Zobellia alginiliquefaciens: one gene and its partner. Each later gene encodes a partner of the first gene's protein in a complex. Links are inferred from orthologs where the notes say so. Each region holds a gene or a part of one and is shown in the gene's direction. Other genes may lie near its edges.

Region 1 (4,110 bases):
ACTTTTAAATGGTGACGGAATCGAAACCGTTGTTCCTGAAACTGTACCAGAAGCACTGCCAGAACAGACACCTGCACCAGTAAGTGCTCCTGCGGACAGCTTATAAAATTCTACCATAACATATACAAAATGCCAGCTTAGTGACAAGCTGGCATTTTTGGTTTAACAATGTGTCAGTTTTTGAGTAATGGCATAATTTCTGCCCACTAGCATTCGAGAATATAATTTTTCAAACTAAAAACTAAAAATATGGCAAAAGTGAACATTAAACCATTGGCGGATAGGGTTCTTATTGAACCTATGGCTGCCGAAACCAAAACAGCATCAGGTATCTACATTCCAGATACTGCCAAAGAAAAGCCTCAACAAGGTAAGATTGTTGCCGTTGGACCCGGAACCAAAGACGAGCAAGTGACAGTTAAAGTTGGTGACACTGTTTTATATGGTAAATACGCAGGCACTGAGCTTAAGCTTGAAGGTGTTGATTACCTTATGATGCGTGAGAGTGACGTTTTAGCTATAATTTAAGGCTATAGGCTGTTTGCTATAAGCCACTATAGGGATTTTAGAAAATATACAATTTGGCAGATTAGCCATAAGCTCACTTTAGAGTTATATGCGATTACCGAATCATTTCCTAAAAGAAGAATTATATGGCTTGGCACCTCAGCTAAGAAGAGCATCCAGCTCAATTCCCACTAACATAAGTGAAGGTTCCGGAAGAGATAGTGATGCTGAATTTAATCGTTTTTTGACAATAGCAACAGGTTCCGCCTCTGAAGTTGAGTATCTTATATTACTCAAAAGATTTAGGTTACATAAAACCAGATTTACACGAGAAGCTAAATATAAATATCAACGAAATCAAAAAACGCATTTACACTTTAAAGAAAAAATTAAATTAATAACCCACTTAGCATAAAGCCAAGAGCTTAATGCTAAAAATTTAAAAAGAATGGCAAAAGATATAAAGTTTGATATCGATGCACGCGATGGCCTTAGAAGAGGTGTTGATGCATTGGCAGACGCAGTTAAAGTAACATTAGGTCCTAAAGGTAGAAACGTAATCATCAGCAAATCTTTTGGTGCTCCACAGGTAACCAAAGATGGTGTAACCGTTGCAAAAGAAATTGAGTTGGCAGACCCTCTAGAAAACATGGGTGCCCAAATGGTGAAGGAAGTTGCTTCCAAAACCAATGACCTTGCAGGTGACGGTACTACTACCGCTACCGTTCTTGCACAAGCTATCGTTAAAGAAGGTTTGAAAAACGTTGCTGCTGGCGCAAACCCAATGGATTTAAAAAGAGGTATTGACAAAGCCGTTGATGCTATTGTTGAAAACCTTGCCAAGCAATCTAAAAAAGTTGGTGATTCTTCCGAAAAAATCAAACAAGTTGCTTCTATTTCCGCGAACAACGACGAAACTATTGGTGATTTAATCGCTCAAGCTTTCGGTAAAGTTGGTAAAGAAGGTGTAATTACTGTTGAAGAAGCAAAAGGTACCGATACATACGTTGATGTTGTAGAAGGTATGCAGTTTGACAGAGGTTACCTTTCTCCATATTTTGTTACCGATTCAGAAAAAATGGTAGCAGACTTAGAAAGTCCATACATCTTATTGTTCGATAAGAAAATCTCTTCAATGAAAGATTTGCTTCCTGTATTAGAGCCAGTTGCTCAATCCGGAAAGCCACTTTTAATTATTGCTGAGGATGTTGACGGTGAAGCATTGGCTACATTGGTAGTAAACAAACTAAGAGGTTCTTTAAAAATTGCCGCTGTTAAGGCACCAGGTTTTGGTGACCGTAGAAAAGCAATGCTAGAGGATATTGCTATCCTAACAGGTGGTACAGTTATTTCTGAAGAAAGAGGTTTCTCTTTAGACAATACTACTTTAGATATGTTGGGTACTTGTGAAAAAGTACAAATTGACAAAGACAATACTACAATTGTAAACGGTGGTGGTGTTGCTAAAGACATTAAAACTCGTGTAAATCAGATCAAATCTCAAATTGAGACTACTACCTCTGATTACGACAAAGAAAAACTTCAAGAGCGTTTGGCTAAATTGGCCGGTGGTGTTGCCGTACTTTATGTAGGTGCAGCTTCTGAAGTTGAAATGAAAGAGAAAAAAGACCGTGTAGACGATGCTTTGCATGCTACTAGAGCTGCCGTTGAAGAAGGTATCGTTGCCGGAGGTGGTGTTGCCTTGGTAAGAGCAAAAGCTGTTCTTTCTAAAGTTGCCACAGAAAATGAAGACGAGGCTACTGGTTTACAAATTGTTGCCCGCGCTATTGAAGCTCCGTTAAGAACTATCGTTTCTAACGCAGGTGGTGAAGGTTCTGTAGTAATCGCTAAAATTCTTGAAGGAAAAGGAGATTACGGTTACGATGCTAAATCTGAACAGTATGTTGAGATGACCAAAGCGGGTATTATTGATCCTAAAAAAGTAACGCGTGTTGCATTAGAGAATGCTGCATCTGTTGCGGGTATGATCTTAACTACCGAATGTGCATTGACAGACATAAAAGAAGATGCTCCTGCTGCACCACCAATGGGTGGAGGCGGAATGCCAGGCATGATGTAGTGGCGAGACGACACAGGCAATTTTTAGCTTGTTTGCGGACATACATTATATTTAAAGCTGCTCTTGAAGTTTCAAGAGCAGCTTTTTTTTATGTACTTATATTAACAAAAAAACCACCTTCTTTATTTACAGAAGGTGGTTTCATGTCCAAATGGGAATGTCTATTCTATAGACAAACAACCCGACTACTTCTTACGAGGAGCAGCTTTTGGAGCAGCCTTTTTACCAGCTTTCGCTGCTAACGGCTTAGCAGATGTTTTACCTGCATTTTTTGCTTGTGCCATAATTAATTGCGTATTAAATAAAACTAATCTAAAGTAAATCACTTTTTGATTCGTGATATTTTCATTGGGAAAAAATTAACTAAAATAACAAAGCTTTTTTCCGCGTCATTAAAAAAATACACAATACGCTTAAAAACAGATGCTTACTTTTAGTGGTCAGCTCCGTCATCAGAATTATCTTCCCTATATCTACAGCATGGGTGCACACTTTCATACGCTTCCTCTGTAGCTTTCAATTCTTTGGTATCATGCCCTACTGCCACAAGAGCGGTTTTTATTTTCATGGGATCCGTTTTACGCTCGTCCATAATTACTGCTAATTGATGTGTTGGTATATCCCAGGATGCATACTTCACTCCTTTTACATTAAGTGCCGCCTCTTCTATCCGTTCTTTACACATGCCGCATTTCCCATTAACGTCAAATGTCATTTTTTTATTCTTATCCTGTGCAAAAATCACCACAGTAAACAAGCTCATTACTATTGATAAAATTGTAGTTTTCATTTGTCTTCTATTTAGTTATTATCATTAAATTTTAATTCTAAAGCCTCCATAAAACATACGCCCCATTATTGGCGCATATATTATAGTAGTATCAAAGTTAGGACCAAAAGGGTCATCTGCCCCTAAAACTGGATTATCTTGTTGTACATTGGATAAGTTCTCCCCTCCTACATATACCTCAAACGTATTGGAGAACACTTTTGTTATCTGGGCATTCATTTGGTCGTAGGGGGATGACGTAGCTGCTAATTGATATGCTATTGGGTTTGAACTTGTATCCGGCAATCTCTTTTCCCCAACCCTATGCAAAGTGTAATCAAATTTCCATTGAGAGCCATTATCTTTTGCTTTGGTCTGATACTCTAAATTAGCAAAAAATAGGTGCTGTGCCTGTAAAGGCTTTTGCAGACTTCCACTTTGATAATCCGTTGTTATATCATAATTTTTATAAGCTGTACGTATATTCAAGCGCGGTAAAAGCTCATAATTCACCTCTACCTGAAAACTCTTAGCCGTACTACTCCCCTCTAAATTATAGAATAAAACCTCTTGCGAATTTTCCCAATCCACAACTACTTGATTTTTAAAATCAGTAATGTAATAATCTACCGTAAAATCACCTTTTCGATTTAAAAAATTAAAACCTTGCAAAAAGCTAACCCCATAATTCCATGCATCTTCGGGATCCAAACCATACACATCTCCACCGGAATTCAAGATCTTAATTTCACGG
Region 2 (4,004 bases), 430 kb from region 1 along the record:
AATTGGGTAGTGTGGTAGAGGATAACCTTACGTCACTGTTGCCGGACATGTATATAAACGCACAACTTAAAAAATCAGAAAACATACGGTTTAATTATAGGGTGACACGCTCTTTTACTGATGTCAGTAATTTTGCGCAAGGGTATGTATTGAATAATTATAACTCGCTTTATAATGGGAATAGAGATTTGGAAAGTGCACTTAATCATAACCTTTCCTTGAATTTCTTTAGCTTCAATATGTTCAATTTTACTAATATTTTTGCGAATGTAGCCTACACCAAACGTATAGACGCACTAAAAAATAATGCCGATATAATTGGAATCAATAGAGTAAGTACTACGATCAATTCTAATTTTGAAGATGAGTCGTTAACCGCAAACGGAAGGTACGAGCGAACCTTTGGTAAGATAAAAGCATCTGCACGTGCTAATGTTGGTTGGTCTACAACCAATAACTTAGTAGACGGTCAGCAACGTACTTCTAATTCGTTCACTCAGAATTATACGGGCGCATTATCAACTAATTTTAAGAATGCCCCCAACTTGGAACTGGGTTACAGATATACCGTAAATAACTATGAAAACGGAAATTTAGAAACCACATATTACACCAGTAGACCGTATGCCCGTTTTGATGCCGCTTTTTTGAAGAACTTTATTTTTACGGTAGATTATGACTATTATAATTATACGGACAAGGAGAATACAATCGATAATAAGTATAGCTTTCTTGAATCTAACTTAACCTACCAGAAGAAAGATAGCCGCTGGGAATATGGCGTAAAAGGAACTAATCTATTAAATACGACCACATTAAATAGGGATAGTACAAACGATTTGTTTTTTACAACGGAAGCTTATTTTGTACAGCCACGGTATGTACTCTTCTCGGTAAAATATGACCTGTAGCCTGTCTTAAATCTATATGGGTTAAATTAATTTATCAATTGATTCAATAAATAACATCATATTAAGATAGGGAACTCAACATTTTTTATATTTTTGCGTCCTAATTAAAATAAAGAGGAGGGATTTGACTGATTGCAACCTCTGTTTTGAGCCAAAACGGCAATAAAAACGAAAAAATGCTAAAGCAGTTGATGTTGCACTATTCACATCATCTTCTTTTCGGCATATCTTCAAATCCTTTTACAAAAAATAAAAGTTTGTTATGCCATATTTATTTACTTCCGAATCCGTAAGCGAAGGACACCCAGATAAAGTTGCCGATCAAATTAGTGACGCCTTGTTGGATAATTTTTTGGCTTTTGACCCAGAAAGTAAAGTTGCTTGTGAAACCATGGTGACCACAGGGCAGGTTGTATTGGCCGGTGAGGTTAAGAGCAATACCTATTTAGATGTTCAAAATATAGCTAGGGAAGTCATTAACAAAATTGGCTATACCAAAGGTGAATATCAATTTAGTGGTGATTCTTGTGGAGTTATTTCTCTAATTCACGAACAGTCTCAAGATATTAGTCAAGGTGTAGACCGTGGAGAAAAGGAGCAGCAAGGTGCCGGTGATCAAGGTATGATGTTCGGTTATGCTACGAAAGAGACGGAAAACTACATGCCGCTTGCACTTGATATTTCGCATAAAATATTGCAGAATTTAGCGGAACTACGTCGCGAAGGTAAGATTATTGATTACCTACGACCAGATGCCAAGTCTCAGGTAACCATAGAATATTCAGATGACAACGTTCCTCAGCGTATAGATACTATCGTGATCTCTACGCAGCATGATGCTTTTAATACTGATGATGAAAAGATGCTGGCCAAAATCAAAAAAGATTTGGTAGAAATTTTGATACCAAGGGTGGTAGCCCAGCTTCCGGAGTCAACACAAGCTCTTTTTGATGATCAGATTAAATATCATATTAACCCAACCGGAAAATTCGTAATTGGTGGTCCTCATGGAGATGCAGGACTTACAGGAAGAAAAATTATTGTAGATACCTACGGCGGAAAAGGAGCGCACGGTGGTGGTGCCTTTAGCGGAAAAGACCCGAGTAAGGTAGACAGAAGTGCGGCTTACGCTGCACGCCATATTGCAAAGAATTTAGTAGCAGCAGGTGTCGCTGATGAGATTTTAGTGCAAGTGAGCTACGCTATTGGTGTTGTTGAACCTACCTCTATTTTTGTAGATACTTACGGTACATCTAATGTAGATTTGACTGACGGTGAAATTGCCATCAAAACCAAAGAGCTTTTTGATATGCGCCCACATGCTATTGAAGAGCGGTTAAAGTTGCGAAACCCTATTTATTTAGAATCTGCCGCTTATGGCCATATGGGTAAAGAACCTAAAATAGTAACTAAGGTTTTTGAATCTCCCTACAACGGTCGTATCGAAAAAGAAGTGGAATTGTTCACTTGGGAAAAGTTGGATAAGGTAGGCGAGGTTAAAAAAGCGTTTAATTTGTAAATTTTTCAAAAATGTTGGTGAATTTAAATTCGCCGACCATATATTTGTAATTCCAAAAGTTCAAACACGTATTGAATAGTTATCAAGAAAGGTGGAGGGAATAGACCCTTTGAAACCTTAGCAACCCTTTGCCACTTGTGCAGAGAAGGTGCTACATTCTATCCCTTTTATACAGGGACAGATAACAAAACAGATTACTCATACTAATCTTATACTTTCTTATAACTTTTTAGATATTACACCTTGCCATAACATATATGGCTGAGGTTGGTCGGGCTTTTAATTATTTTAAATAACAATTAAAAATCAGAAATTATGAGTGATCAAAAATTCTCAACCAACGCATTGCATGCCGGACATGACACAACTCAGACTGGAGGTACACGTGCCGTGCCCATTTATCAAACTTCCTCGTATGTTTTTAATGATACGGATCATGCGGCAAACTTATTTTCACTTGCTGAACTCGGTTTTATATACACCCGACTGAACAACCCTACCAATCAAATTCTTCAAGAGCGTTTAGCTGCAGTTGAAGGTGGAGTAGGCGCAGTTGTTTTTGCTTCGGGAACTTCGGCTATTTCTACGGGGTTAATGACCCTTTTAAAAGCGGGAGACCATATCGTTGCTTCTAGTAGTTTATACGGTGGTACCTTCAACTTATTGAACGTTACCCTACCAAGGTTAGGAATCACTACCACTTTTGTTGATGCTTCCGATCCGGAAAGTTTTGGCAAGGCGGTTCAGGACAATACAAGGGCTTTCTTTGTAGAATCATTGGGTAACCCAAAATTAGATGTACTTGATTTAAAAGCGATTTCAAAACAGGCGAAAGCTGCCCAAGTTCCTTTTATCGTTGATAATACGGTAGCTTCGCCAGCACTTTTAAACCCTATTGAGCACGGAGCCAACTTGGTTATTCATTCGCTTACTAAATATATTGGTGGTCAAGGTACGTCTTTAGGGGGAGCTATCATTGATGCCGGAACTTTTGATTGGACCAACGGAAAATTCCCTGAATTTACTGAGCCTTCCGCAGGCTACCACGGGTTGGTATATAGCGAAGCTTTAGGAGCCGCTGCTTTCACTTTTAAATTAATTTTAGAAGGATTGCGTGATTTTGGAGGTGCTTTAAGTCCGTTTAATGCTTTTCAAATTATTCAAGGTTTGGAGACTTTAAATGTTCGTATCAAACAACATAGTGAAAATGCACTGGAACTGGCTACTTGGTTAGAAGGTAGAGATGAAGTGGAGTGGGTAAATTATCCAGGACTTAAGAGCAGTAAATACTATGATCTTGCACAAGAATATTTGCCAAAAGGTCAAAGTGGATTGGTAACATTTGGAATTAAAGGTGGTTTTGAGGCTGCCAAGAAATTTACCGATGCTACTAAAGTGTTCTCTCTATTGGCCAACATTGGCGATACCAAGTCATTGATCATTCACCCAGCTAGTACTACGCACCAACAGTTAAATGAGGAGCAATTGGCAGGAGCGGGTGTAGGTCAAGACTTAATTCGTTTGTCAGTTGGTCTGGAAGATATTGAAGACTTAAAGGCCGATTTGGAAAACGC

The links.
Region 2: the proteins of groL (region 1) and metK are in contact, whole or in part, in a cryo-EM structure (PDB 8P4O), measured with the Escherichia coli proteins. The link is inferred for Zobellia alginiliquefaciens from one-to-one orthologs.

What each region holds. Positions count from the first base shown.
Region 1 is NZ_CP119758.1:2,584,327-2,588,436, reverse strand. Bases 278-3,271 are described here. They hold groL (chaperonin GroEL), read left to right. Parts: upstream 278-955; coding sequence 956-2,587; downstream 2,588-3,271. Other genes in these bases: P0077_RS10880 (heavy-metal-associated domain-containing protein), read right to left, coding at 3,021-3,271; P0077_RS10890 (four helix bundle protein), read left to right, coding at 617-922; P0077_RS10895 (co-chaperone GroES), read left to right, coding at 278-528. In the rest of the region: preprotein translocase subunit SecG, read left to right, coding at 1-106; more of P0077_RS10895, read left to right, coding at 250-277; more of P0077_RS10880, read right to left, coding at 3,272-3,377; P0077_RS10875 (TonB-dependent receptor), read right to left, coding at 3,402-4,110.
Region 2 is NZ_CP119758.1:3,016,042-3,020,045, forward strand. What follows is about bases 414-3,301. They hold metK (methionine adenosyltransferase), read left to right. Parts: upstream 414-1,173; coding sequence 1,174-2,430; downstream 2,431-3,301. Other genes in these bases: P0077_RS12635 (TonB-dependent receptor), read left to right, coding at 414-911; P0077_RS12645 (O-acetylhomoserine aminocarboxypropyltransferase/cysteine synthase family protein), read left to right, coding at 2,746-3,301. Also shown: more of P0077_RS12635, read left to right, coding at 1-413; more of P0077_RS12645, read left to right, coding at 3,302-4,004. UniProt on the Escherichia coli protein: Catalyzes the formation of S-adenosylmethionine (AdoMet) from methionine and ATP.